4 regions of the Dryocola mayonis genome follow, and region 2 is predicted to be linked to each of the others. Evidence: predicted binding sites of a transcription regulator. Region 2 holds the regulator's gene; each other region holds the start of a gene.

Region 1 (7,467 bases), 720 kb from region 2:
TCAGCAGCCGCAGGGCGGCAACCAGTTCAGCGGCGGCGCGCAGTCTCGTCCGCAGCAGCCGAGCGCTCCGGCGCCCTCTAACAACGAACCGCCGATGGATTTTGACGACGATATCCCGTTCTGATTGCGTTTAGTATAAAGCGTTCGTCGCTTAAATCCGCAAAACCCCCGTCGCGCAAGCGGCGGGGGTTTTTGTTTATCTACCCCTTCACTACTCCTTAAAAATCCTGGGCTGTTAACCTTCATCGCTGTATATTTGTTTATACAACGTAAGAAGGAAACTATTTTGAACATGCTTTCTCGTCGCCTGCTTATTGGCGCATTACTCCTTATTTCCCCGCTCGCCGCTCTCGCCAACCGCGTTGTTACCGACCAGTTAGGACGCCAGGTCACCATTCCCGACCAGGTTGACCGCGTTGTCGTGCTGCAGCACCAAACCCTTAACCTCCTGGTGCAGATGAACGCCTCGGATAAAATCGTCGGCATTCTTGCCAACTGGAAACAGCAGCTTGGCGACGGATACGTCCGCCTTGCGCCGGAGTTAGAGCATAAAGCCATGCTCGGCGATTTGACCCACGTGAATACGGAAAGCCTGGTGGCCCTGCATCCGCAGGTGGTGTTTGTGACCAACTACGCGCCGCAGGAGATGATCGACAGCATCAGCAAGCTTGGGCTGCCGGTAATAGCGATTTCTCTGCGTCATGACGACGCGGGCCAGAAGGCTAAGCTAAACCCTGCGATGGCCGATGAAGAGCAGGCTTATAACCTCGGGCTAAAAGAGGGCATCACGCTTATCGGCGAGGTGGTCAACAAGCAGAAAGAAGCCAAAGCGCTGCTGGACGCCACCTTTGCCAACCGCCAGCTGGTCGCCGAGCGTCTGCAGGGGATTCCGGAAAGTAAGCGAGTACGCGCTTACATGGCGAACCCTGAAATGACGACCTATGGATCCGGAAAGTACACGGGACTGATGATGTCCCATGCCGGCGCGCTCAACGTCGCCGCCTCGACAATCCAGGGTTTTAAAGAGGTGGCCATGGAGCAGGTCATTGCCTGGAATCCGCAGGTGATTTTCGTGCAGGATCGCTACCCAAAAGTGGTGGCTGAGATTAACAACGGTCCTCAATGGCAGGTGATTGACGCGGTGAAAAATCATCGGATCTACCTGATGCCGGAATACGCTAAGGCCTGGGGCTATCCGATGCCGGAAGCCATGGGTATCGGCGAGCTGTGGATGGCGAAAAAGCTCTATCCTGAAAAATTCCGCGATATCGATATGCAGAAAATGGCGGACGACTGGTATCACCGTTTTTACCGCACCGATTACCAGGGCGTGAACTAGCGATGTTAAAGGTGATGGCGGCAGGAAGCCTGCGTCTTGTCTGGACGCCGCTGATGACGCGCTTTACGGCGGAATCAGGCATCAGGACGCAAACGCAGTTCGGCCCGGCGGGGCCTGCTGCGTTTGCGAATCGAAGAGGGCGAAGCGTGCGATTTGTTCGCTTCCGCAAATATGGCGCATCCGCTTACGCTGCAGCGGGCCGGAATCGCACAGGAAGTGCATCCTTTCGCGGGCAATCGCCTTTGCCTGACGGTGAGGCAATCGCAGTTTGACGAGCGGGCAAGCTGGCTGGAGATGCTCTGCCGCGACGACCTGAGGCTGGCTACGTCCACGCCGGGCAGCGACCCGTCCGGCGATTACACCTGGCAGCTTTTCGATCGTATTGAACAGCTTCATCCCGGGGCGGGCATAAAGCTGCGAAGGCGCGCTAAGCCGTTGGTCGGCGGCCCGTTAAGCCAGAAGGTGCCTGAAGGCGAGCTGGCGAGCGCGTGGTTAATTCGCAGCGGGCTGGCGGATATATTTATCGGCTATCGAAGCTATGCGTCTGCGCTGCGCGAGCGGTCCGATGTCGCGGTGGTGGATATTCCGCTCGATTACAATATCCGGTCGGTCTATGCCCTTGCGCAGTGCCGCTGCGAGGCAAAACCGCTGGCTGATTTCCTGCTCAGGACGGACACGCAGCGGTTTTTAGTGGATGCGGGGTTTGAAGCTTAACAACTCAGGTCATCACCATCGGCCATTCTGGCGGCGTATGGCTCATGATTTCCACCATCACGTCTTTAAACGAGGCCCACATGACGGGAAAATCCGCCAGCGTGAGGCCTAACAGGCCGGTAGCAAACCACAGCGCGGCGGCGATCCCCAGCCCGCTGCTCACCACGGCCAAAAACGCGTAGTCAGATTTACGAAACTGAATATTTAGCGTGCTGGCAAGGAACATCAGAACCGCACTGGCTAACGGCCAGCGCATCAGCAACACGCCGGTAGTGATTGTCGTCATGAAAACCGATCCTCTTAAGGTAAACTTATCAGGCGTAACGGTTAAGCACAAAGGCAGGCGCAGAAAAGGACGTGCGGAAACCGTCAGGGCGATAAGTTTTTGCAAAAATGTAAAAGATAACGCTGTTGCATAAAGTGTGTGAAGTCTATCACATTTGTTCTTTTAATCGCCAGATGCGCGGCGCGTTTTTTGCGCACTTTCCCATCAAAAGAGGTTCGTTCATCAGGGCACAGGCCATGCTTGCTGCCGCAAAATCCTTGTATTTTTCAGGCTTAACTATCCCGCCTGTTTATAAGTATAGTGATTTCACTTAACGAATTATTCTCTGCTATTTAAATTAAGATAATAAACATAACCCGGTTTGCGCGACTCAATATTGCATCAGGAATACCTGTTTTATATATCGCCATTTCTTATTTTCACCTGCGTTTTATCTCTAAGTAAAAAAAGACTATTGCTAATGCATGATTATTCATGCAACGTAATCGACGGCTTGCAGGTTTGTTCCAGTTAAACGACAACGGGCGGTAATAGCAGGGACATGTGACGACCATGACAAAACGGATTTATTTACGTGCTTTACGCGCCCTGGGCTTTATGCTGACGGTGTGTTTGCCCGTCATGCTGGCGGTATACTTTGCCCACGACCGGGCCGCCAGCGAAACGCAGCATCATCTGCGTTCCTTTGCGCAATTAGTGATAGCGAAAACGGAAATCGTCATCCAGCACGTTGAGGCGGCCCAGGATGAAGCGCAGCGCTATAGCGGACCGATCTGTAGTACGCAACATATGCAGAAATTACAGGATATCGCGCGCAGCAAACTGTATGTCGAAGATCTGATTTACGCGCATGGAAATGCATTTATATGCTCTACCGTTTATAAACCTTCCGTGCCCTTTATTGCCCCGCCGGCTAATTACACGCGCAGGCCGGCCATCTCAATATTCTATTATCTGGATACGCCTTTTTATAGCGGTCATAAAATGACGTATATGCAGCGCGGCGATTTTATCGTGGTGGTCAATCCACGCACCTACGCCGACGTGATGTCAAGCGACCCGAGCCTGATCTATGGCGTATATGATACTGTCACCAAACAATTTTTCTCTTTAAGCGAACGGGTCGATATTAAACGGCTGCACCATTTTATTTTAAACGACGATAACTATTTCACCGACGCGGGGCGGGTTTATACGGTAGAAAAATCATCGCACAGGCCAATTGCGGTGATCGTTTCCACTTCCGGGGAGCGTTTTAATAAAGAGTGGTACCACCAGCTGACGCTCACCGTGCCTTTAGGGATGATCTGCAGCGCCATAATACTGCTGATGTGGTCGCGAAGCCGCCGGCAGTTTAATTCGCCACGGCGCATGCTGCTGCGCGCAATTGAGGACAACCAGCTAAAACTGCATTACCAGCCGATTATCGATATGCAAAACGGAAGGTGCGTAGGGGCCGAAGCGCTCTTGCGCTGGGTCAATTATAACGGGCAGTCGATTAGCCCCGGCACGTTTATTCCTCTGGCCGAAGCCGAAGGCCTGATGCAAAAAATCTCCGACTATGTGATTAACGCCGTGTTTAATGATTTTGGCGAATTTCTTGCGGATCATCCCGAACTTTATATTTCCATTAATTTTTCCGCAGCGGATTTCCACTGTCCCCGACTGGTGACGATGCTTTCGGAACAAATAAAAAAATACGGCGTCAGCGCCGGGCAAATAAAGCTTGAGGTAACGGAAAGAGGTTTTATTGACGTCCCGAAAACCCGTCCTGTTATTCAGGCGTTCCGCCAGGCCGGTTTTGAAATCGCCATTGATGACTTCGGCACCGGCTATGCGAATTTGCACAATCTGCAATTTCTCAACGTCGATATCCTGAAAATAGATAAATCCTTTATCGACAACCTCACCAGCGACCGGGCCAGTTATCTTATCGCCGAACATATTATTGATATGGCGCACAGTCTGAATCTTAAAACCATCGCCGAAGGCGTGGAGACGCGCGAGCAGGTCGCCTGGCTTCAGGCGCGCGGCGTACAGTACTGTCAGGGCTGGTACTTCGCCAGGGCGTTACCGCCGCAGGAGTTTATCGCCTGGCTGTATCGGCCAGGCAGCGGCAACGACGTCGCCTTTGCCGGTTAGCTCAGGCGTGATGACGGTAGTCGGTGGGCGTGCGGTCAAACTCGCGACGGAACACGCGGGAAAACGTCTGTTGCGACACGTAGCCGTAATCCATCGCGATATCAAAGATCGGACGCTGGGTTGAACGCAGCTCTCTAGCCGCCAGCAGCAGGCGGCGCTGGCGAATGTACTCGCCCAGCGTCTGGCGCATGACAGTACGGAACATTCGCTGCAGATACCATTTTGAATAACCAGACTTTTTCGCCACCACGTCGATGTTAAGCGGCTGGTCGATGTGCTCATCAATCCATTCAGTCAGCGTATAAATGATGTCCTGGTGTGCCATGGGCCGTCCTCAATCAAAGTATTCGATTAGCAGGTTTTGTTGCCCGGGAGTATAATTCCTCAAGTTAACTTGAGGTAAAGAGCATTTTGGAAAAGAAATCACCCCGCTTTAAATCCTTACTGTCGCCGGGCGAGGTGGCGAAACGCAGCGGCGTGGCGGTTTCCGCGCTGCATTTTTATGAGAGTAAGGGCTTAATAAAAAGTACGCGCAACAGCGGCAATCAGCGGCGCTATACGCGTGACGTGTTGCGAACGGTGGCCATCATCAAGATCGCCCAGCGTATCGGCATTCCGCTGGCGACCATCGGCGATGCGTTTGGCGTGCTGCCGAACGGGCACTCCATCAATAAAAACGACTGGCAGAAGCTTTCGTCGCTCTGGCGCGAGGAGCTCGACCGGCGCATCCATACGCTGACGGCGTTAAGAGATGAGCTGGACGGCTGTATCGGCTGCGGCTGTCTGTCCAGGGCGGACTGTCCTTTGCGCAACCCTGGCGATAAGCTGGGCGAAGAGGGTACCGGCGCCCGCCTGCTGGAAGACTAAAAAACTAAAGCGCCCGACTTCGGCGCTTTAGTTTGTTCCCGGTCTTTGTCTTTCGCTCTATCCCGCTTTTCGCAAGGAGGGTTTCCCCCGACATCAGCGTCCCTCAATCACTCGTTCTCAGGAGGTTCCGGATTGCGCTGACACTTTAAGTGTAGATCCCCTTGTTGAGCTTTCAAGATAAAAGTGCGTATTTTTTGAGCGATTTTTTATCCGCAAATCACGCCGGGTTACCTATAGTTAACCCATCTGCGAAAACAAAAGGTTAGCCGATGATTACCGTCCATCACCTGAACAACTCCCGCTCCCAGCGCGTGCTGTGGATGCTTGAAGAACTTGAGCTGCCGTATCAAATCGTTCGCTACCAGCGCGAGCCCACCATGCTGGCGCCCGAGGCGCTGAAAAAAGTGCATCCGTTAGGTAAATCGCCGGTGCTGGAAGACAACGGGAACGTTATCGCCGAGTCCGGCGCCATCCTTGAATACCTGCAGGAAACCTACGATAGCGAAAGCCGCTTAAAACCCGCGGATGCGCAGGACAGGCTTCAGTACCGCTTCTGGCTGCACTATGCCGAAGGGTCGCTGATGCCGCTGCTGGTGATGAAACTGGTGTTCAGCCGGCTGGGCAAAGCGCCGGTGCCCCGGCTGCTGCGCCCGGTAGGCGGCATGCTCGGGCAGGGCATGCAGAAAGCCTGGCTGAATAAACAAATCGCCACGCATGCGCGCTTTATTGAGGACCATCTGGGCAAGTCCCCCTGGTTTGCCGGACAGTCGTTCAGCGTCGCGGACGTGCAGATGATCTTCCCGCTGATTGCCTTACTCGCCCGCGGCGGCGATAACGACCTGCCAAACCTGCGGGCGTGGATGAAAAAAGCGCAAATGCGTCCGGCGTGGCAAAGAGCCGTGCAGCAGGGCGGCCCCCTTAGAGGTTCCCGGCGGCTGAGCCATCCAAAAATCCTATGAGCCGGTAAAACACATTACCGGTATCTTGCAGCATTGTTGCGAAATTGCGCATTCACGATAACGTTTGCGCACGCTCTGGCGATTATTTCGCCAGCCAGCGTTATTTTCCGCAAAAAGCGATAAAGTTCGGTTGAAAATCCCCTCGGGAAGGCCGGATAATCGTTTGCCTTCATTTCGACGCTCGGTTTTTACACGCGAAGTTAAACGTTTGCTTTTTTTGCGACGCCCCTTTTGTCGCAATCGCAGCACAGGGATAAGACGTTTAATCGGCAGCGGGAAGTCCTGCGCATGTAACGACCTAATTATAAAAATCTCAGGGGATTTTTCACTATGTCTACTCCTTCACCGCGTGCAACCGGCGGTCTTGACGCCTGGTTCAAAATATCCGCACGTGGCAGCACCGTCCGCCAGGAAGTCGTGGCGGGCCTTACGACTTTCCTTGCGATGGTCTATTCCGTCATCGTTGTGCCCGGCATGCTGGGCAAAGCAGGCTTCCCACCTGCGGCGGTCTTCGTGGCGACCTGCCTTGTGGCGGGCGTGGGCTCTCTGGTCATGGGCCTGTGGGCGAATCTGCCGCTGGCTATCGGCTGCGCCATCTCGCTGACCGCGTTCACCGCCTTTAGCCTGGTGCTCGGCCAGCACATCAGCGTTCCCGTCGCGTTGGGCGCGGTGTTCCTGATGGGCGTGCTGTTTACCATTATTTCCGCAACCGGCATCCGCAGCTGGATTTTACGCAACCTGCCGATGGGCGTTGCGCACGGCACCGGCATCGGCATCGGCCTGTTCCTGCTGCTGATTGCGGCAAACGGCGTCGGCCTGGTGATCAAAAACCCGCTCGACGGCCTGCCGGTCACGCTGGGGCATTTCGCGAGCTTCCCGGTGATCATGTCGCTGATTGGCCTGGCGGTGATTATCGGTCTGGAAAAACTCAAGGTGCCGGGCGGCATTCTGCTGACCATCATCGGTATTTCCATTATCGGGCTTATCTTCGATCCGTCCGTGCATTTTTCCGGCATTTTCGCGATGCCTTCCCTGAAAGACGAGGCGGGTAATTCGCTGATCGGCAGCCTGGATATTATGGGCGCGCTCAACCCAATCGTTCTGCCAAGCGTCCTCGCGCTGGTGATGACCGCGGTGTTCGACGCCACCGGCACTATCCG
Region 2 (7,467 bases):
TACTTGTGGCAAACCAGTGGCGAAATAAGGGAGGCGATATGGGCAAGAAACTCACCGAGAAGCAAAAATCCCGTCTGTGGCAGCAGCAGCGCAGCCGATCTTTCCAGGCCAGCAACCGGCTGGAAGGCCTGGAAGTACCGCTGATTACGCTTACGCGTGATGAAGCTCTGGCGCGCATCAGCGAACTGCGGGGTCACTATGAGCGATAAATTCGGCGAAGGGCGCGATCCCTATTTCTGGTCTGGTATTCACGTGCTGCGCAACCGGCTTGATATTCGTGAGGCCGAGCGGCTGAAAGAGGCCGAGCTTCAGCTGACCGCGCTACGGGCGGCAACCATCGAGCTTGGCCCGATGCGCATGGGCCTGCCGTGGCTGTGTTCTATCCATCAGCAGCTTTTCCAGGACGTGTACGACTGGGCGGGCGAGTTAAGAAAGGTCGATATCTATCAGGGCGATACCCGTTTCTGCCACTTCGAGTACATTGAAAACGAAGGCAACGATCTGATGCAGGAGCTGGAGGATGAACGCTACCTGAGCGACCTTGAGAAGCCGGAGTTTATCGAGCGCCTCGCGCATTACTATTGCGAAATAAACGTTCTGCATCCGTTCCGTATCGGCAGCGGCCGGGCGCAGCGCGTGTTCTTCGAGCAGCTGGCGATCCATGCGGGCTACATGCTCGACTGGAGCGAAGCCGAGCAGGATACGTGGCAAGCCGCGAACCAGGCGGGGGCGCTGGGCGATCTTAAGCCGCTCACGGCGATTTTTACTAAAGTGGTGAGCGAGGCGAGGGAAAGCGAATAGAATAGCGCGGTTCTTCTTTCTGCCGGAGCCGCCATGTTACTGCTTATCGACAATTACGATTCCTTCACCTGGAATCTGTATCAGTATTTTTGCGAGCTCGGCGCCGAAGTGGTGGTAAAGCGCAACGATGACATTACGCTTGCGCAAATCGCCGCTCTGGCGCCTGCAAAACTCGTGATCTCTCCGGGCCCCCTGCACGCCGACCGAGGCCGGCATCTCGCTTGCCGCCATTGCGCATTTTGCAGGACGGCTGCCGATCCTTGGGGTTTGCCTCGGCCATCAGGCCATTGCCCAGGCGTTTGGCGCTGCAATTATCCGCGCAGACCAGGTGATGCACGGCAAAACTTCTGTTATTTCCCACAACGACAGCGGCGTATTCAGCGGCCTGAATAATCCTCTTACCGTGACGCGTTACCACTCGCTGCTTATCGACCCCGCCACTTTGCCAGACGGTTTTGAGATCGCCGCCTGGACCGACAAAGGCGAAATCATGGGCATCCGCCACCGTACGCTGGATCTGGAAGGGGTGCAGTTCCACCCTGAAAGCATCCTCAGCGAGCAGGGCCATCAGCTGCTGGCCAATTTCCTGAATCGGTGATTTTTTATTGCCAGCTAATGATTTTTTATGCATATTTCGTGATTATATTTTCACGAATCTCTTCTGTATAAAACTGGATGGGGAATCAATGGCAACTGAACAATCAGCAATTAACCGCGCGACCTTTGATGAAGTTATTCTGCCGGTTTATGCACCAGCCGAGTTTATTCCGGTAAAGGGTAAGGGCAGCCGGGTATGGGATCAGCAGGGTAAAGAATACGTTGATTTTGCTGGGGGCATTGCGGTTACGGCGCTGGGCCACTGCCATCCGGCGCTGGTGGCGGCGCTGAAAACCCAGGGCGAAACGCTGTGGCACACCAGCAACGTCTTTACGAACGAACCCGCCCTGCGTCTGGGCCGTAAGCTGATTGAGGCAACTTTTGCCGAGCGCGTGCTGTTTATGAACTCAGGTACGGAAGCCAACGAAACTGCCTTTAAGCTTGCGCGCTACTACGCTTCTACCCGCCATAGCCCGTACAAATCCAAAATTATCGCCTTCCATAACGCTTTCCACGGCCGCTCGCTGTTTACCGTTTCGGTTGGCGGACAGCCGAAGTATTCCGACGGCTTCGGCCCGAAACCTGCCGATATTATCCACGTTCCGTTTAACGACCTGCACGCGGTAAAGGCCGTCATCGACGATCATACCTGCGCGATTGTCGTGGAGCCGATTCAGGGCGAGGGCGGCGTTACCGCCGCAACGCCTGAATTCCTGCAAGGGCTGCGCGAGCTGTGCGATGAGCACAACGCGCTGCTGGTGTTCGATGAAGTGCAGTGCGGCATGGGACGTATCGGCGAACTCTTCGCCTATATGCACTACGGCGTGACGCCGGACATCCTCACCAGCGCCAAAGCCCTCGGCGGCGGTTTCCCGGTAAGCGTGATGCTGACGACCCAGGAAATTGCTTCCGCCTTCCACGTCGGCGCCCATGGTTCAACCTACGGCGGCAATCCGCTGGCCTGCGCCGTAGCCGGCGCCGCATTCGATATTATCAACACGCCGGAAGTGCTAAGAGGCGTTGCGCAAAAACGTCAGCTGTTCGTGAAGCATCTGCGGCAGATCGATGAGCAGTTCAATCTGTTCAGCGATATTCGCGGCATGGGGCTGCTGATCGGCACAGAGCTGAAGCCGGAGTATAAGGGCCGCGCCCGTGAATTCCTGTACGCCGCCGCTGATGAAGGGGTGATGGTGCTGAATGCCGGCCCGGACGTGATGCGCTTCGCGCCATCGTTGATTGTGGATGACGCGGACATCGAAGAGGGCATGCGGCGCTTTGCGAAAGCCGTCGGCAAGATCGCCAAGGCTTAGCCGGGCCATAAAGCCTGCGTCATGCGGCGTTTAGCGGATGGCTTTTACCCTCCCTGCGGCCGCCGCAGGCTGCTGTTTAGCCAGATCCCATGATGCGGGCGCTGACGCCATGCCACTGAAGAAATGGTGTGCATGGTGTTAAGATGCCCCAGCACCCGCTGTAAATGCTGCTCCATGGTGCTTAACGGCCCGGTGGGCAGCGCTTCTGCATCCAGAATAACCGCGTCTTTCGTCTCCCCGGGCCCGTCATATTCAAGCCGCTGCTGGCATCTTTGCAGGGCGATTTCGCACGCCTGCAGGTAACGCTGCGCCAGCTCCGGCGTGAGCATATTGTGTTCGCGGGCAAGGGTCGTCATCGCGTTGACATGCTCAACGATAAACTGGCTGTGCGTTACCCACAGCTTCATATCTTCCAGATAATTCGAGTTAAAGCCCGGCTCCTGCATCGCCTGGTTTAAGGAGTTAAACAGCGCGTTGTGGGCCTGGTTGACCCGCATGCGCTGCCAGGCCAGCGGCGTGGGCCTGGGATCGCTGCTTAAAATCAAACGGATGGCTTCCTGATCGGTTTCCAGCGCGTCGTGGGCGTTCTGACGCAGCAGGCCGCTTTGCCACTGTGGCCACAGCCAGACCATGCCGCCAAAGGCGATCAGGCAGCCGAGCAGGGTATCTATCAGGCGGGGCACAATGTATTGCTCGGCGCTTAGGGTGATCAGCTGCAGGGTATAAACGGCGGTAACGGTAAAGCCAATGGTCGCCCAGCCGTAGCTTTTGCGGATAAAGAGATAGCTTACCAGCGTGATAATAAGCATCGCGGTGAGCGCAATATACTGCGGAAAGTGGAAGTGCAGGGCGATGCCCGCGATGGCAAGGCCGGCCATGGTGCCGGCCGAACGGTGCAGAATACGCACCCTCGTCGCGCCGTAGCCGTTTTGCGTCACGAACATAACGGTCATCAGGATCCAGTAGGGCTTGGGCAAATGCAAAGAGGCGCCGAGCAGGCTGGCCACGGTCAGCATGACGCCGAGCCTCGCTGAGTTACGCAGCGCGGCGGATTTAAATGACAGGTAGCTTTTAAGGGCGGCCCACAGCGGCAGACGACGCTGGCGGTCCTCCATCAGGTCGCGAACATATAAAGGACGCTGGGTTCGCAGCACGCGCGCGATGCGGCTGAAGTGATAGTGGCAGAACTGCCCGACCGGGTTGTCCGGGTTCTGACGGGCAATTTTTTCCAGCGCTTCGATTTGTTTATCCATCACAAACCGCTTCGGGTAGCGGTGATAAAGGATATCGTCGGCCAGCACGCGTAAACGCGCCGCGATAGTCTGCGCGTTCCAGCGTATCACCGCCTCGGCGTGGCTTTGCTCGACGAGCTTTTGCACCTCTTCCGGCTGATGCAGGCTAACGGAGATGTGCTCCTGTAAATCGAGCGCCACCTGGAAGGCGCGCAGCAGGCGCTTGTAGCCGTTCTGCTGATTCGCCGCCAGCATGTGCAGCTGCTGGTAACAAACGGTGATCAGATCGACGGCTTTTTGCTGGCGGGCCAGCAAAGGCGGCAGCGCTTTTTCAGGATCCGTGTGCTGGGTCAGCAGGCCGTACTTGGCCTCGCAATAGTCCGCAAGCTGGCGGTAGAGCAGGCTTAAGGATTCACGAAGCGGCTGTTCGCGCCACATCCAGAACCAGAACCAGTTGAACGCTCCGTACCAGACGGTGCCGCAAACATAAAGCAGCATCGGTTTCCAGATGGGCATATTCCCGGCCATGCTGAGGGTAAAAATAGCGGCGATGAGCGAGGCGGGCAGCAGGCGGGCGTGGAGCGCGCTGATTTCGGCGGTGACACCCAGCAGCAGCGCCATACCCAGAAGAATGACCGGAAGCGGCACGGGCGTGTACAGCAGCATCAGCTGCATCAGCAGACTGCTGATGGCGAACAGGCCGCCGCCGATGATTAACCGCTTGAAGAAGCGTTTATGAGGCGTATCCAGACCGGCAATATTGCAGCACGCGGGCACTAACGAGAACATCAGCCCGGCCTGCAGATTGCCCAGAATCAGGCCTACCGCCACGGGAAGACACAGCACCAGCGTTTGTCGCAGTGCGTAGTTAACTTCGGGATGGTAGATCAGTCGACGCCACATATCAGAAGTGTAGAGACAAAAATGGCGTGTTACCGAAGCGACACGCCATTTTGTGAACAGGAATTAACGAGTGCCGTAAACGACGATCGTTTTACCGTGAGCGGAAATCAGGTTTTGATCTTCCAGCATTTTCAGGATGCGGCCTACGGTTTCGCGGGAGCAACCGACGATCTGACCGATTTCCTGGCGGGTGATTTTAATCTGCATGCCGTCCGGGTGGGTCATAGCGTCCGGCTGTTTTGCCAGGTTCAGCAGCGTCTGAGCGATGCGGCCGGTAACGTCGAGGAAGGCGAGGTTGCCTACTTTTTCTGACGTGACCTGCAGGCGACGCGCCATCTGGGAAGACAGACGCATCAGGATGTCCGGATTAACCTGGATAAGCTGACGGAACTTTTTATAGGAAATTTCGGCCACTTCGCATGCGGTTTTCGCACGAACCCAGGCGCTGCGCTCCTGGCCTTCTTCAAACAGGCCTAATTCACCGATAAAATCGCCCTGGTTCAGGTAGGAGAGGATCATTTCCTTACCCTCTTCATCCTTAATCAGCACTGCCACGGAGCCTTTGACGATGTAGTACAGCGTCTCTGCTTTTTCACCCTGGTGAATCAGCGTGCTCTTTGATGGATACTTATGAATGTGGCAATGGGACAAGAACCATTCGAGTGTCGGGTCTGTTTGCGGTTTGCCAAGCACCATGCGCGGTTATCCTCTGTTATAAACTGGCTACCAAAGACAGGATGCAAAACCTCCTGCCCGGCGTTGCAATCGTTAGAATATTTCCCACTCGGGGGAAATGGCCTGCAAGTCAATCTTGCCGCCTGTAATTAGTGATGTCCTCTGCAGACATTTATCACGTCAATGTATCAAATGTTGCATCCGGATTGTTTTAGCATAGCTTTTGACAAGTGTCTCCTATTGTCTCGTTTCAGCATGATGCAGGTCGCCTTCCGTTGCCAGTTTTACCGCATCCGCGTACTCTGAAAGGAAATTTCTTCAACAGGAGTAAGCAACATGCAGGCACGAGTTAAATGGGTTGAGGGGTTAACTTTCCTGGGCGAATCGGCTTCGGGCCACCAGATCCTGATGGACGGCAATTCAGGCGATAAGGCGCCCAGTCCGATGGAGATGGTACTGATGTCGGTCGGCGGCTGCAGCGCCATCGACGTGGTGTCCATTTTGCAAAAAGGCCGCCACGACGTGAAGGATTGCGAAGTGAAGCTGACGTCCGAGCGCCGTGAAGAAGCCCCGCGCCTGTTCACGCACATTAATCTGCATTTCATCGTGACCGGCAAAGACCTGAAGGACAACGCCGTGTCCCGCGCGGTGGATCTCTCCGCTGAGAAATACTGTTCGGTAGCGCTGATGCTTGAGAAAGCCGCAAACATCACGCACAGCTATGAAGTGATCGAAGCTTAACGCGCTTCAGGGCGGCGGGCGCCGCCCTAAACGACCTTTCTGCCTTCCGCCAGCCGTTGCACCAGCGGCGTCATGATAAGCTCCATCGCCAGCCCCATTTTCCCGCCGGGCACCACCAACGTATTGATGTGGGAAATGAAAGATCCCTGCAGCATGGCCAACAGATATGGGAAATCAATGTCATCCAGCCCGCGGAAGTGAATAACCACGAAGCTTTCGTCCAGCGACGGAATGCCGCGCGCCGCAAAGGGGTTAGACGTATCTACCGTTGGCACGCGCTGGAAGTTGATATGGGTGCGCGAGAACTGCGGGGTGATGTAGTTGATGTAGTCATCCATCGATCTGACGACCGAGTCCATCACCGCTTCCCGGGAATGGGCCGCGTTCGCTGGTGTCGCGCACCAGCTTTTGGATCCACTCAAGGTTAACGATGGGCACCACGCCTACCAAAAGGTCGACGTGGTTCGCCACGTCGTGCTGCGGGGTGACTACGCCGCCGTGCAGCCCTTCGTAAAAGAGGACGTCCGTCGGCTCTGGCAAAGGCTGCCACGGCGTAAAGGTTCCCGGCACCTGGTTCCAGGGCACGGCTTCATCATACGTATGGAGATATTTACGGGATTTGCCCTGGCCGCTGCGCCCGTATTCAGCAAAGGTCTGCTCAAGCAGGCTGAAATCGTTGGCCTCAGGGCCGAAATAGCTGATGTGGCGGCCAAGGTCGCGCGCTTTGCGGATAGCCAAATCCATTTCCGGACGGGTATAACGGTGGAAGCTGTCCCCTTCGACCTCCGCGGCGCGCAGGTTCAGCTGCTGAAAAATCTTGCGAAAGGCAAGGCTTGTGGTGGTGGTTCCCGCACCGCTGGATCCCGTGACGGCGATAACCGGATGTTTGGCTGACATAGGGCAACAACTCCATGGATTGTAAGAATTATGCAGTACAGACCGCGCCCCATGACAAGGGTCAGCCGCGGAACTGCCCGCGCGGCATAATATTCACCGTTTCATGAAGCTCTGACCAGACCAAAACCGCTTCGCCGCTTTGCAGCTGTCGTTTCACATCGGCGACCTTCTGCGACAGCGAGCGTTCCTGTTCACCATAATCCGTACCCTCGCGTAACACAAAGGATTCGATAAGATTGTCGAGCGTTTCCGCGTCGAGATCCTGCCAGGGAATAATCATCTTAGTGGTCCAGATATCTCGTCAGCCAGTC
Region 3 (7,467 bases), 1.1 Mb from region 2:
CGCACCAGCGCGGAAAGGAAGTCAGCCACGGTGGCGTCAATATGACGAGCGCGCATCACGCGATTAAGCGCCCCGGATACCGCCCGGGCGACGATCATCCCGACGGCGATAATAGCGATGGCCGCCACGATGTTGACCGCATAGCTCAGCAGTAATGCCTGGTTGTGCACCAGCCAGCCTCCGGCATTATTAATACTGTCTACTACATTAAGATCTTCCATTCACGGCTCCTTGTTCTTACCAAAAAATTGCGCCTGACAGACGCGCTAAGACTATAAAGGGTAAGTAAAAAGCGGCGAATGTGCCAGGTTGGTCACAAAAATGGCGGCGGGAGGCAAAAAAAACGCCAAAAAAAAGCCCGCGCGAAGCGGGCTTGATTCAGGCATAAAGCGCTTTAAATTACAGAACGTCGACAGCGTTCAGCTCTTTGAAAGCCTGCTCCAGACGGGTGATCATAGAGGTCTGTGCAGCACGCAGCCATACGCGTGGATCGTAGTATTTTTTGTTCGGCTGATCTTCGCCTTTAGGGTTGCCCAACTGGCCCTGCAGGTAAGCTTCGTTTTCTTTGTAGTAGTTCAGGATACCTTCCCAGGTTGCCCACTGGGTGTCGGTATCGATGTTCATTTTGATAACGCCGTAGCTCACGGAATCTTTGATTTCCTGAGCGGTAGAACCGGAACCGCCGTGGAAGACGAAGTTCAGCGCGTTGTGCGGCAGGTTGTGTTTTTTGGTGACGTATTCCTGAGAGTCGCGCAGGATAGTTGGGGTCAGCTTAACGTTACCTGGTTTGTACACGCCGTGTACGTTACCGAAGGAAGCAGCGATGGTGAAGCGCGGGCTGATTGCATTCAGTTTGGTGTAGGCGTAATCAACGTCTTCTGGCTGAGTGTACAGAGCGGATGCGTCCATATGGCTGTTGTCTACGCCATCTTCTTCGCCACCGGTGCAGCCCAGTTCGATTTCCAGAGTCATGCCGATTTTAGACATGCGCTCCAGGTATTTAGAACAAATTTCGATGTTCTCTTCCAGGGACTCTTCGGACAGGTCAATCATATGGGAAGAGAACAGCGGCTTGCCGGTAGCAGCGAAGTGTTTTTCACCCGCGTCTAACAGGCCGTCGATCCACGGCAGCAGTTTTTTGGCGCAGTGGTCGGTATGCAGGATAACCGGCACGCCGTAGTGTTCAGCCATCTGGTGTACGTGGTGCGCGCCAGAGATTGCGCCGAGGATTGCAGCACCCTGAGGAACGTCGGTTTTCACGCCTTTACCGGCGATGAAAGCAGCACCGCCGTTAGAGAACTGGACGATAACCGGCGCTTTAACTTTGGCAGCGGTTTCCAGTACGGCGTTGATAGAGTCGGTGCCGACGCAGTTAACCGCTGGCAGAGCGAAGTTGTTCTCTTTTGCTACCTGGAAAACTTTCTGTACGTCATCACCAGTGATTACGCCTGGTTTTACGAAATCAAAAATCTTAGACATGGTTGTTTGTCCTGTATCGTCGAAACGTTTGTGCCGCCTAAGGTCTACGGGCGACAAGAAATCAACGGGCAGGATCCCCTGCCCGTAATCATTACTTCTTAGCGCGCTCTTCGAGCATTGCTACCGCTGGCAGAACTTTGCCTTCCACGAATTCGAGGAACGCGCCGCCGCCAGTAGAGATGTAGGAGATTTTGTCGGAAATGCCGAACAGGTCGATAGCGGCCAGGGTATCGCCACCGCCGGCGATGGAGAAGGCTTCGCTGTCAGCGATGGCGTTAGCCACGATTTCAGTACCCTTGCGGAAGTTCGGGAATTCGAACACGCCGACCGGACCGTTCCACAGAATGGTTTTCGCATTTTTCAGGATTTCAGCCAGTTTCTGTGCGGAAACGTCGCCCAAATCCAGGATCTGCTCTTCATCTTTAATGTCGTTAACAGACTTCAGAGTAGCGGTTGCGGTTTCAGAGAACTCGGTCGCTACGCGCACGTCGGTCGGCACAGGGATATCGCAGGTCGTCAGCAGGCGTTTTGCTTCATCAACCAGATCCGCTTCGTACAGGGATTTACCAACGTTGTGGCCCTGGGCGGCAACGAAGGTGTTAGCGATACCGCCACCTACGATCAGCTGGTCAGCGATTTTGGACAGGGAGTCCAGCACGGTCAGCTTGGTGGAAACTTTAGAACCGCCAACGATAGCCACCATCGGACGAGCTGGTTCTTTCAGCGCTTTACCCAGCGCGTCGAGCTCTTCGGCCAGCAGCGGGCCTGCACAGGCGATATCGGCGAATTTGCCTACGCCGTGAGTAGAAGCCTGCGCGCGGTGAGCGGTACCGAAAGCATCCATAACGAATACGTCGCACAGCGCGGCGTATTTCTTAGACAGGGTTTCGTCGTCTTTCTTCTCGCCTTTGTTAAAGCGAACGTTTTCCAGAACAACCAGTTCACCGGCGGCCACTTCAACGCCGTCCAGGTAATCTTTCGCCAGACGAACCGGAGCAGACAGTTTGTCTTTCAGGTAGTTAACAACCGGCAGCAGAGAGAATTCTTCGTTGTACTCGCCTTCGGTCGGACGACCCAGGTGAGAAGTAACCATCACTTTCGCGCCCTGTTTCAGAGCCAGCTCGATGGTCGGCAGAGATGCACGGATACGTGCGTCAGATGTCACTTTCCCTTCTTTAACCGGTACGTTCAAATCCGCACGGATCAGAACGCGCTTACCAGCCAGATCCAGATCGGTCATCTTAATTACAGACATGGTGAATCCTCTCGTTGATTCTTAAAGTTTTGCGAACGCTTATGCGCCCTACCTGAAACCACTTGCGGCCATCACTAACGTCGTGTCGAGCATTCGGTTAGCAAAGCCCCATTCGTTATCACACCAGACTAGAGTTTTAATCAGATGTTGCCCACTGACCCGGGTTTGCGTGCCGTCGACGATGGCACTGTGCGGATCGTGGTTAAAATCAGTCGAGACCAACGGTAATTCCGTATAGTCAACTATACCATGAAATGAATCCTGTGCCGCTTTTTGCAGCAACAGGTTGACTTCACTAGCTTTTACTGCATCCCTCACCGTTACGCTCAAATCGATGGCGGTGACGTTTATCGTGGGCACGCGGACCGCAATAGCCTCAAAACGGTCATTAAATTTCGGGAAAACGCGCGTAATACCCGCAGCCAGGCGCGTATCGACCGGAATGATCGATTGACTGGCGGCGCGGGTGCGCCGGAGGTCGGGATGATAAGCGTCGATAACCTGCTGATCGTGCATCGCAGAGTGAATGGTGGTCACGGTGCCCCACTCAATGCCAAATGCGTCGTCGAGCAGTTTGATAATCGGAATAATGCAGTTTGTGGTGCAGGAAGCATTGGAGACGATGCGGTGTTCGGCCATGACTTCGTGGTGATTGACGCCGAAAACCACGGTGGCGTCAAGATCGTTGCCGCCGGGATGGGAGAAGAGAACCTTTCTGGCGCCCGCCGCCAGGTGGGCTTCGCCGTCTGCGCGCGAGCCAAATACGCCGGTGCAGTCCAGCACGACGTCTACGCCCAGCTCGCGCCAGGGCAGCGCGGCGATGGTCGGCTCGTGCAGCAGGCGGATAGTATCGTCGCCGACCCACAGCAGATCGCGTTCCTGGCGGACGTCCCAGGCAAAGCGCCCGTGACTGGTGTCGTATTTCAACAGGTGCGCCATTCCCGCAGCATCAGCCAGTTCATTGATTGCTACTACGGTAATTTCCGCACGGCGCCCGGATTCGTACAAAGCACGTACCACGTTGCGCCCAATGCGACCGAAGCCATTAATTGCGATGCGTACGGTCATATCTCTCCTGCCAGAATCCCTGAAACTAAGTGGCTGACAGAGTAATCCAGCAACAGTCTGAGGGGAATCCTCGCGCTCACGAAACTGCAATTGATTGCTTATTTGTCGAACATTTAATCGACTGAAACGCTTCAGCTATGGTAAGCGAAACGCGGAATAAAAGGAACATTGGCCCGGGACAGGCGGTCATTCTTCTGACGCAGGTCACATTTTTATTGGAATAAATAGGGCTGAAATGGGCGCGGGGATGAATAATGGGCAAAAAAACGGGCCGCCGGAGCGACCCGTTGTCTGGAAACGACTTACAGTACGGCTTTCGCCTGTTTCACCACGTTCTCAACGGTGAAGCCAAACTCTTCGAACAGCAGCTCTGCCGGAGCGGACTCACCGAAGGTGGTCATGCCCACAACCGCGCCGTTCAGGCCGACGTATTTATACCAGTAGTCAGCGATGCTGGCTTCGATAGCAACACGCGCGGCAACCGCTTTCGGCAGAACCGCTTCGCGGTAGGCTGCGTCCTGCTTGTCGAAGGCGTCGGTAGACGGCATGGAAACCACGCGCGCTTTGACGCCTTCAGCAGACAACCGATCCCATGCCGCTACTGCCAGCTCAACTTCGGAACCGGTGGCGATCAGGATCAGCTCAGGCTGGCCTGCGCAGTCTTTCAGGATGTACGCGCCGCGGGCGATATCCGCCAGCTGCTGTTCGGTACGATCCTGCTGCGCCAGGTTCTGACGGGAGAAGATCAGCGCGGTCGGGGCCGTCGTGACGTTCTACCGCGTATTTCCAGGCAACCGCAGATTCAACCTGGTCGCAAGGGCGCCATGTGCTCATGTTCGGCGTTACGCGCAGGGCGGCAAGCTGCTCAACCGGCTGGTGGGTCGGGCCGTCTTCGCCCAGACCGATAGAGTCGTGGGTGTAGACCATCACCTGGCGCTGCTTCATGAGGGCCGCCATACGCACCGCGTTGCGGGCATATTCCACGAACATCAGGAAGGTGGAGGTGTACGGCAGGAAGCCGCCGTGCAGCGCGATACCGTTGGCAATCGCCGTCATACCGAATTCACGCACGCCGTAATGGATGTAGTTGCCGGCCTGGTCTTCGTTGATAGCTTTAGAACCGGACCAGATAGTCAGGTTGCTTGGCGCGAGGTCAGCGGAGCCGCCGAGGAATTCCGGCAGCAGGTGACCGAAGGCTTCGATAGCGTTCTGGGAAGCTTTACGGCTGGCGATTTTCGCCGGATTGGCCTGCAGGTTCTTGATGAACTCTTGCGCTTTAGCTGCGAAATCAGCAGGCATGTCGCCTTTCATACGGCGGGTAAATTCAGCAGCTTCTTGCGGGAAGGCTTTCGCGTAGGCCGCGAACTTCTCGTTCCAGGCCGCTTCTTTCGCCTGGCCTGCTTCTTTTGCATCCCACTGAGCGTAGATCTCAGACGGGATTTCGAATGGCGCGTGTTTCCAGCCCAGCTGCTCGCGGGTCAGTGCGATTTCTGCGTCGCCCAGAGGCGCGCCGTGGGAATCATGCGTGCCCGCTTTGTTTGGCGAACCGAAACCGATGATGGTTTTGCACATCAGCAGGGAAGGTTTGTCGGTAACCGCTTTAGCCTCTTCAACGGCGCGTTTGATTGCGTCCGCATCGTGACCGTCCACGCCGCGCACCACGTGCCAGCCGTAGGCTTCAAAGCGTTTCGCGGTATCGTCGGTGAACCAGCCTTCAACGTGGCCGTCGATGGAGATGCCGTTATCATCGTAGAACGCAACCAGTTTGCCCAGGCCCAAAGTGCCGGCCAGCGAGCAGACTTCGTGGGAGATGCCTTCCATCATGCAGCCGTCACCCATAAATACGTAGGTGAAGTGGTCAACGATGTCGTGTCCAGGACGGTTGAACTGCGCCGCCATAGTACGCTCAGCAATCGCCATACCTACCGCATTCGCAACGCCCTGGCCCAGCGGGCCGGTGGTGGTTTCCACGCCGGCGGTGTAGCCCACTTCCGGGTGGCCCGGGGTTTTGGAATGCAGCTGACGGAAGTTCTTCAATTCTTCAATCGGCAGGTCATAACCGGAGAGGTGCAGCAGGCTGTAGATCAGCATGGAGCCGTGGCCGTTAGACAGCACGAAACGGTCGCGATCGGCCCAGGCCGGGTTCTGCGGGTTATGGTTCAGGAAATCACGCCACAGGACTTCGGCAATATCGGCCATGCCCATAGGGGCGCCCGGGTGACCGGATTTGGCTTTCTGTACTGCGTCCATGCTGAGCGCACGAATAGCATTGGCAAGCTCTTTACGAGAGGACATTTTCACTCCAGATCGGATGGTTGAAGGTCACGCCTTGTTTTACGACTTGACTACTAAGCGTTATGGGCTACGCCCGAAAAAGTGCCAACAATGTACCGCAAGCCGTGGGTCATGTACATGGAGCATCCTTTTGTCCCTGTAAGAAATATCCGGGAAGCGTTCGCATGTTGCGCAAGTTGCTGCGCGCGCTTCGCTAACTTATTTATACTGAGCTTTACCCACCGCCATTTCTGGCGTGGAGTTTGCCCCTGGGCTGTTGAAACTAATAAAGGAAGACTGGCCATGAAGATGCGCCCTATTTTACTGAGCCTGACGCTCGCCACCGCGCTGAGCGGCTGCCAAAACATGGACTCCAACGGTTTATTGACCTCCGGCGCCGAAGCTTTCCAGGCCTATACCCTAAGCGACGCGCAGGTGAAAGATCTGAGCGATAAATCCTGCGCCGAGCTGGACAGCAAGGCCACTATCGCCCCGGCTAACAGCGAATACGCACAGCGGCTGACGAAGATCGCCGGCGCGCTGGGCAACAACATCAACGGCCTGCCGGTGAACTACAAGGTGTATGTCACAAAAGACATTAACGCCTTCGCAATGGCGAACGGCTGTATCCGCGTCTACAGCGGCCTGATGGACATGATGAACGATAACGAAGTGGAAGCGGTTATCGGCCACGAAATGGGCCACGTCGCGCTCGGGCCACGTTAAGAAAGGGATGCAGGTTGCGCTGGGCGCTAACGCCGCGCGCGTTGCCGCCGCGTCGGCAGGCGGGGTGATTGGCAGCCTGTCGCAATCGCAGCTGGGTGATTTAGGCGAAAAACTGGTGAACGCGCAGTTCTCCCAGCGCCAGGAATCTGAAGCCGATGACTACTCTTATGACCTGTTAAGAAAGCGCGGCATCAATCCGATCGGGCTTGCCACCAGCTTCGAGAAGCTGGCGAAACAGGAAGAAGGCCGCCAGAGCTCAATGCTTGACGACCACCCTGCTTCCGCCGAACGTGCCCAGCATATCCGCGATCGCATGGCGGCAGACGGCCTGAAATAAGCAAAAAGGTGGAGGGCGATTTCGCCCTTCCACCTTATTTTTTAGCGCTTTATAACCCAGGCGCGACTCGCCGCCCGCCCAAAAGATTACTCGCCTTTTTTCGCCGCCTGGATGTAGAGCATTTCCAGCGCCAGCGTAGCGCCCGCCAGGGCGGTGATTTCAGACTGGTCATAGGCCGGAGCCACCTCAACCAGATCCATGCCGACGATGTTCAGATCCTTCAGGCCGCGAACCAGCTTGATGGCGCGATCCGAGGTCAGGCCGCCGATAACCGGCGTGCCGGTACCCGGCGCGAAAGCAGGATCCAGGCAGTCGATATCAAAAGTCA
Region 4 (7,467 bases), 1.7 Mb from region 2:
TGCGGATCCCGAATAATTTGCGTTAGGGGATGTTTATTTTATGTTATGAACTTGTTTTATTTTTGCCGGGAAGCGTGCGATTCAGAACGTTAATTAACCCGTCGCTGAGTGGGGTTAATAGCACCCACGGCAGGCCAACCAGCGCTATAGAGAGCGCCCCGACAAATACATCGGTAAACCAGTGTGCGCCAATCATTATGCGCGGCAGGGCAAATACCAGGAAAATAAGCACCGCAATAAAGAACGCTTTTTGACCAAAATAACGCAGCATAAAACCGGTAAAAATGAGCAGCATTAAACCATGGTCGCCGGGGAAGCTGTCTTTCGAGGCGTCCTTGGTCGGGAAATGCAGCAGCTCGCTGACGCGGTGGATATCGGTGAAATAGAGCGTTGGGCTGACGTGGGAAACCGGAATCAAATGACCCAGTTGATTGATCACCACCGCGCTTAGCAGCATCACGATGCCCATAATAACCAGGCGGCGACGGCCGGCGGGCGTTTCGTGCCACCAGAACCAGGCAAACAGCGAGCCCATCGCCAGCAAAGAGATGCCGTCGAATACGCGGTTATTGGTAACGGCGACCAGCACCAGGAAAGCGTGGCTTTTCACCAGCTCTTCATTGAAGAAATGAAAAATACCGGAGTCCAGGGTGAACCAGAATCCATGGTTTTCAGGCAGGTACCAGCTAAAAAACAGCGCCAGGCCCAGGGCGTTCAGTAACACAATCAGCGGTAAGCGAATTTTCATCATGCAGGCTTTATTTATCATCTGACAAGTCGGGGAGGGTAGACTTACAAACTTAAACGTAGCTTCAACAGAGTGCTTTGCAAGCTGTTCCAGTCCGTCTCTTCACTATTTATCAATTCGATACGACTATCCGGCGGCGCGACGTTTTGCGTCTCGATATGCAGGTCGTCGCCCTGACGATTGATACGCACCAGGCCTTCAGCAATGCGCAGCACCCCTTTTACCCGGCTCACCGGCGCAAGCCTTGCCCATTCCAGAATGCCGATGGTGTCGAAAACAGTATCCGCATCGAAGATCCAGCCGCAGGCAAAGTAGCCCTGGCCGCTGTTCACGCTGCGTCTCCAGCGCTGGTGGCCCGGCAGGCTTAATGCGGCAAGCCCGCGGTTAGCGGCGTGAGTATGGCTATGTTCGGCGCTGGCCGGCAGTTCGCGCAGGTTCTGGCGAGGCCTGTCTAACAGGCTGATATCAATCTCCCCTTTTTGCGTCAGCACCACTTCCCGCCCGCTGGCGTGCGCCTGCTGCCAGTCGGCCAGAGCCTGACGGCTTTGGTCATTAGCGCGATCGCTCTTATTGGCGATAACGATATCGGCGGCGGCAAGCTGATCGCGGAAATTGTCATTGTTAACGGCGCGCTCATCAAGCAGCTGGCGAGCGTCGAGCAGGCAGAGCGTAGCCTTAAGGTCGATCCAGGGCTGGTAAACGTCCGCGGTAAGCATGTCGAGGATTTGCTTCGGGTGGCCAAGCCCGGTGGGTTCAATAAGCAGGCGGTCCGGCTTTGCCTGGCGCAGCAGGGTATTTAACCCAACCTGCATCGGCAGTCCGTTTACGCAGCACATACAGCCACCGGGGATCTCCTTGAGCAGCGCGCCGCTGTCGGCCAGCAAAGCGCCGTCAATGCCGACTTCGCCAAACTCATTAACCAGCACCGCCCACTTTTCGTCGCGGGGTTTACTGGCAAGAAGATGCAAAATGGTGGTGGTTTTTCCGCTGCCGAGGAAGCCGGTAATCAGGTTGGTTTTGGTCACTGTCGCTCCGGATAATAGCAATCGCGCTGATGATAATTATCGCTATCCTGAACAACATTTGGAAAAAAATGAAGCCTTAACAGGAGACGTTATTTAACGGCAGCCTGTTAAGGGCATGGATTGTCAATTATCCGATGAGGTCGGCAACGCTCCGGCGGGCGCCTTTGCTGCACAGCTCATCCCATGCGGCGCCAACGCGGCTGACGAAACGCTCATCGGCAGGCAGATCGCTGCCGAAGATTTCAGTCAGGCTCAGCAGGGCGGCAACCCGCTCTTTTTCCGAGGCGTTATCCACCAGCCCTTTAATTTTTTGCGCCAGCGGATCGCGGACGTCGATGGCGTTTCCGGCATCGTCAACCCCGCTGACATAGCGCATCCAGCCCGCGATGCCCAGCGCCAGGCAAGGCCATTCATCTCCCTGCTGCAGGTGCCAGCGCACGCTTTCCAGCATGCGCTGCGGCAGTTTCTGGCTGCCGTCCATCGCGATTTGCCAGGTACGGTGCTGCAACGCGGGGTTGCTAAAGCGCGCTAAAAGATTGTTTGCGTATTGTTGCAGATCGACACCCGTCACGCGCAGTGTCGGCGCCTGTTCCTGCATCATTAGCCGATGCGCCGCGCGGTAGAAACTCTCATCCGCCATGCATTCATTAATGTGCTGATAGCCGGCGAGATAGCCCAGCCAGGCGAGGAAAGAGTGGCTGCCGTTAAGCATGCGCAGCTTCATCTGCTCCCACGGCATCACGTCGTCGACCATCTCAACGCCGGCTTCTTCCCACCGCGGGCGGCCAGCGACGAAATTGTCTTCGATAACCCACTGAATAAAGGGTTCACCGGAGATAGCGCACGGATCTTCAACGCCCAGGGTATCGGTGATTTCCTGCAAGGATTCCGGCGTGGCGGCGGGCACGATACGATCGACCATGGTGCCCGGAAAAGTCACCTGCTCGCCTATCCAGTCGGCCAGCTGCTGGCTGCGTTTTTCCGCCATGCCGATAATGGCATTGCGCACGACGTGACCGTTATCAGGAATGTTATCGCACGAAAGCACGGTAAAAGGACGCAGGGCCGCGCTCGCGGCGGCGGTTTAACGCTTCAACCAGAATTCCCGGCGCCGAATGGGGCGCGCCCGGATTTTGCAGATCGTGAACGATGCGCTCGTTACTGGTATCCAGCCTGCCCGTCGCCGGGTCGATGCAGTAACCCTTTTCGGTCACCGTCAGCGAAACAATGGCCACCTGCGGCTCGCAAAACTTTTCGATAATGGCCTCCAGCCCGTCGAGCTTCGCGTTCAGGCACTCCTTCACGGCGCCGACAATAATAGCCTGATTACCCGCAGGCCCTTTTTCCAGCACGGTATACAGATGATCCTGGGCGCGCAGGGCGCTCATCAGCTTATCGCCGCTAAACAGGCTGATTTCGCAGATGCCCCAGTCGCCGCCCAGCGCGTTAAGCACGCGGTCGGTCAGCAGCGCCTGGTGGGCGCGGTGAAAGGCGCCAAAGCCAAAATGCACGATGCGCGTCTTTAACGCGCTACGGTCGTAACGCGGCTGCTGAATACTGGCCGGCAGGCTGACTGAAGCGATGGTGTTCATAAAATGCAAATCCTGATTAACGAATTAGTAACATGCCTAGTCTAAAGTTATATGACAGCAAATTGAATTGGTGTGCTGGCTTTATCGTTTTAATGTGAGCTGGATCAACCAATTTCGCGGGTAAAATGGATCGTTGCCGGCTTTGTGGTATGGTAGTCGTCAAAGCAATATTGTAGAATTGGTATGACAACTTATTCAATGAGGAACTGGTAATGGAACAAACCTGGCGTTGGTATGGACCGAAAGACCCGGTATCGCTGGATGATGTGCGCCAGGCGGGCGCAACCGGCGTCGTCACCGCTTTGCACCACATTCCAAACGGCGAGGTCTGGCCGGTAGCTGAAATCAAACAGCGCCAGGCCGAGCTCGCGGCGAAAGGGCTGACCTGGTCAGTGGTAGAGAGCATTCCGGTACACGAAGAGATTAAAACCCATACCGGCGACTACGACCGGCATATCGCCAACTATCAGCAGAGCATTCGCAACCTGGCCGCATGCGGCATCGACACCGTCTGCTACAACTTCATGCCGATCCTCGACTGGACCCGCACCGACCTGGAATATGAACTGCCGGACGGCTCAAAAGCCCTGCGTTTTGACCAGATCGCCTTTGCCGCCTTCGAGCTGCATATCCTGCAACGTCCCGGCGCGCAGGCGGACTACAGCGAAGAAGAGCGGCGCCAGGCGCTGGACTACTTCCATAACATGTCCGGGGCGGAAAAAGAGAAGCTGACCCGCAATATCATCGCCGGCTTACCGGGTGCGGAAGAGGGCTATACGCTCGATCGGTTCCGCGCTCGCCTGGCGGAGTATGACGGCATCGACAAAGCGCAGCTGCGTGAAAACATGGCCTACTTCCTGCGCGCGATTGTTGCGGTAGCGGAAGAGGTCGGCGTACGCCTGGCCGTGCACCCGGACGATCCGCCGCGTCCGATCCTCGGCCTGCCGCGCATTGTCTCGACCATTGAAGACATGCAGTGGCTGAAGGAGACGGTCGACAGCATCCATAACGGCTTCACCATGTGCACCGGCTCCTACGGCGTGCGCGCGGACAACGATCTGGTGCGCATGATTGAAACCTTCGGCGATCGCATTCACTTTACCCATCTGCGCGCTACCTGCCGCGAAGAAAACCCGAAAACCTTCCATGAAGGTGCGCATCTGCAGGGCGATGTGGATATGGTGTCGGTGGTGAAGGCGATTCTTACCGAAGAGCAGCGCCGTAAAAACAGCGGCGACTTGCGTCCTATTCCGATGCGCCCGGATCACGGCCACCAGATGCTTGACGATCTGCACAAGAAAACGAACCCCGGCTACTCGGCGATTGGCCGCCTGAAAGGGCTGGCGGAAGTGCGCGGCGTGGAGCTGGCGTTGAAGCAGACGATGTTCCCGGATTTGCTGAAGTAGTTTTCAGCCGCCATAAAAAAACCCGCCGCGGCGGGTTTTTTATTTTCTTAGTCCGCGCGGGCCCATCGAGCGCTTCTCAGCGATATGGATGCGGATCTTCTCGCCGGTCACCATGTATTCCGGCACCTGAATCACAAGGCCGGTGGAAAGGGTGGCGGGCTTGGTGCGGGAGCTTGCGGAAGCGCCTTTAATGCCCGGCGCCGTTTCAACAATTTCCAGATCCACGGTTTGCGGCAGTTCCAGCGCCAGCAGCTGGCCGTCCCAGGTCAGCACCTGCATGTCCGGCATGCCGCCTTCCGGGATGAACTGCAGCTCTTCTTCAATCTGATCTTTGGTGAAGATGTACGGGGTGTAATCTTCTTTATCCATAAATACGTATTCGTTGCCATCGATATAGGAGAAATCAACGAAACGACGGGTCAGGGTAATGGTATCGACGATGTCGTCGCCTTTAAAACGCTCTTCCACCTTCTGTCCGGTGCGGACGTCGGAAAAACGCATTTTATAAAGGGTTGCCGCGCCGCGCGCGCTCGGCGACTGAATGTCGATATCTTTTACAATCAGCAACTTGCCGTTGTAGTTCAGTACCATGCCTTTTTTGACTTCGTTAGCTCTTGCCATCGATGTTTCCTGTAAAAAATTGAGGGGCGAAAATATTGCGACAAATTACTCGCGAGGTGCATTTCAGGCAAGCGGATTTCATCGTCTGTGCGACAAAGTATAAATGAGCATAGTAAAGCCCGCGTGGTACTGATACAGTCCGCCCACAAGCCAGCCCACCGGAGTAATGCTGATGGACTGCCGTCCTGATTGCGGAGCCTGCTGCACCGCGCCTTCTATTTCAAGCCCGATACCCGGCATGCCCAACGGCAAGCCGGCAAACACCCCTTGCGTTCAGCTGGCCGCAGATATGCGCTGCAAAATATTCTTCTCGCCGCTACGCCCGAAAGTCTGCGCGAGCCTGCAGGCCAGCCGCGAGATGTGCTTCACAAATCGGGATCAGGCGATGATATATCTGATTAAACTCGAAGCGGATACCGCGCCTTAAACGTCTTTAATACGCGCCATGCAATAGGCCGTAACGGCTATCATGCCCAGCGCGATAAAAAATACGCTGTGGTAGTTCCAGATTTCAGCAGCCACGCCCGCCAAAGAACCGGCGATAATCCAGCCCACGCGCGTGGTATTGGTGTAAAGCGTGGTGGCGGCTCCCGCCTGGCCCGGCATCAAATCCTGAAAATAAAGCATGCCGATGCCCGCCAGAATGCCGATAAAAATAGCGTTCAGCAGCTGTAAAGCAAGCAGCATGATTTCATTGTGCAGGGTCAGCATGCCGACGTAAAACAGCAGGCCCGCGACGGCCGCAATACGCATCAGCAGGCGCTTACCGAAGCGTTTGGCGTAATAGCCCGCAATCAGCATGGTAGGGATTTCCAGACCGGCGGCCGTCCCCATCATCACCCCCGCCAGCTTCTCCGGCAGATGCAGTTCATTAATGATGTAAAGCGGCATATTGATGATGTACAGGCTGTTGCAGCCCCACATCATGGTGCAGGCGACAAACAGCAGCAGCGCATCGCGGCGGTTGCGGCGCGGGGCTTCAAGCCGGCCGGCCGTAGCCAGCGGCTCTTTGCGCATGGAGGGCAGAAACAGCCACACCATCAGGCTACAAACCACAAACGCAAAGGCCGCGCTGAGATACATGGCGGTGAAGCCGAAACCCAGCGCCAGCGCATAGGCGATTGGCGGGCCGATAACCCAGGCAAGCGACACCTGAGCGCGCAAAATAGAGCTGAACATCACGGCTTCGCGCCCGGTGCGGTCAGCGTGCTCGCGGGCAAGGGCGAACATCTGCGGGTTGGCGGTCGAGCCAAAACTGCTCAGAAACACCCCGACAAACAGCAGGATAAAGTAGTTCCGGTTCCAGGCAAACAGCACGCAGGCCAGTGCGCCGAGCAGGCAGCAGACGAAGATCAGCGACTTGCGGTCGCCTTTACGATCCGAACGCCCGGCCAGAAACTGGCTGACCAGAATGCCGATTACCGCGCTGCCGGTAAAGAAGAAGCCCACCATCGCCGGACGAACGTGCACCTCCTCGGTTAAAAACAGGCTCAGCGTCGGCGTTTGCAGGGCGCCGGCAATGCCGGTTAAAAAAGCTACAATCAAGAAGGCGGAAGAGGTCAGATCGAGAGGCTTACGGGCGGCGGCAACAGGGGTGTTTTGCATGGGCTTGGGATCGGTTAAAAGGGAACGCGCGGAGTTTACGCGCCTCGTCACAAAATAAACAGCCGTTCAAATCAAAAGCGATACAAAAAGCTAAAACGGCGTTCTGATTTCATGCCTTAACCCGCCGGATTTTGCCTTAACGGCGTTCAGCTTTGCCGTTTCGATTAGCAAGGAATGTGCGGAACCTCAAAAATTTGGCAACGAAATGACAACAAAACTTGCCTGATTTTCGGGAAAAACACACACTCCTTGAAACGTTTCAGCGTCGTCTTCGTTTAAAGCCTGAGTGGAGTGACGCTTTTTTTCTCACGCAAGCTGAATCGTTTCAATTCAGCAGGAGAGGAACCATGTTTCAGTTATCTGTGCAGGATATCCACCCGGGGCAGAGCGCCGGGAATAAAGAAGAGGCCATCCGTCAGGTTGCCGCGGCGCTCACGCAGGCGGGTAACGTAAGCGAAGGCTATGTGGAC

The links. Region 2 encodes CRP, which controls carbon source genes, mostly activating them, when cyclic AMP is high. Its sites were predicted from a motif close to ATGTGANNNNNNTCACAT; they were not measured.
Region 1: a site for CRP is predicted at 2,476-2,493, ahead of WLO32_RS18915 (YjcB family protein). Genes of this name have one in related genera too.
Region 3: a site for CRP is predicted at 3,995-4,012, ahead of epd (erythrose-4-phosphate dehydrogenase). Genes of this name have one in related genera too.
Region 4: a site for CRP is predicted at 3,458-3,475, ahead of uxuA (mannonate dehydratase). Genes of this name have one in related genera too.

The regions. Positions count from the first base shown of each region.
Region 1 is NZ_CP150452.1:3,904,459-3,911,925, reverse strand. Features, by position in the region: gene ssb1 (single-stranded DNA-binding protein SSB1) at 1-124, shown strand, start outside; gene WLO32_RS18925 (ABC transporter substrate-binding protein) at 293-1,339, shown strand; gene WLO32_RS18920 (substrate-binding domain-containing protein) at 1,463-2,053, shown strand; gene WLO32_RS18915 (YjcB family protein) at 2,058-2,339, opposite strand; gene WLO32_RS18910 (EAL domain-containing protein) at 2,892-4,481, shown strand; gene soxS (superoxide response transcriptional regulator SoxS) at 4,483-4,806, opposite strand; gene soxR (redox-sensitive transcriptional activator SoxR) at 4,893-5,348, shown strand; gene WLO32_RS18895 (glutathione S-transferase family protein) at 5,618-6,307, shown strand; partial or broken gene WLO32_RS18890 (NCS2 family permease) at 6,638-7,467, shown strand, end outside.
Region 2 is NZ_CP150452.1:360,059-367,525, forward strand. Features, by position in the region: gene WLO32_RS01595 (YhfG family protein) at 39-209, shown strand; gene WLO32_RS01600 (putative adenosine monophosphate-protein transferase Fic) at 199-801, shown strand; partial or broken gene pabA (aminodeoxychorismate synthase component 2) at 835-1,399, shown strand; gene argD (bifunctional acetylornithine/succinyldiaminopimelate transaminase) at 1,488-2,708, shown strand; gene WLO32_RS01615 (YccS/YhfK family putative transporter) at 2,753-4,843, opposite strand; gene crp (cAMP-activated global transcriptional regulator CRP) at 4,907-5,539, opposite strand; gene WLO32_RS01625 (OsmC family protein) at 5,855-6,259, shown strand; partial or broken gene WLO32_RS01630 (phosphoribulokinase) at 6,286-7,156, opposite strand; gene WLO32_RS01635 (YheU family protein) at 7,218-7,436, opposite strand; gene WLO32_RS01640 (hydrolase) at 7,438-7,467, opposite strand, start outside.
Region 3 is NZ_CP150452.1:3,519,581-3,527,047, forward strand. Features, by position in the region: gene mscS (small-conductance mechanosensitive channel MscS) at 1-221, opposite strand, end outside; gene fbaA (class II fructose-bisphosphate aldolase) at 400-1,479, opposite strand; gene pgk (phosphoglycerate kinase) at 1,571-2,734, opposite strand; gene epd (erythrose-4-phosphate dehydrogenase) at 2,783-3,802, opposite strand; partial or broken gene tkt (transketolase) at 4,105-6,097, opposite strand; partial or broken gene WLO32_RS17050 (M48 family metallopeptidase) at 6,380-7,139, shown strand; gene speB (agmatinase) at 7,226-7,467, opposite strand, start outside.
Region 4 is NZ_CP150452.1:2,890,355-2,897,821, reverse strand. Features, by position in the region: gene WLO32_RS13990 (phosphatase PAP2 family protein) at 44-748, opposite strand; gene WLO32_RS13985 (CobW family GTP-binding protein) at 793-1,773, opposite strand; partial or broken gene WLO32_RS13980 (mannitol dehydrogenase family protein) at 1,901-3,365, opposite strand; gene uxuA (mannonate dehydratase) at 3,578-4,771, shown strand; gene yeiP (elongation factor P-like protein YeiP) at 4,811-5,392, opposite strand; gene WLO32_RS13965 (YkgJ family cysteine cluster protein) at 5,565-5,819, shown strand; gene setB (sugar efflux transporter SetB) at 5,816-6,997, opposite strand; gene fruB (fused PTS fructose transporter subunit IIA/HPr protein) at 7,345-7,467, shown strand, end outside.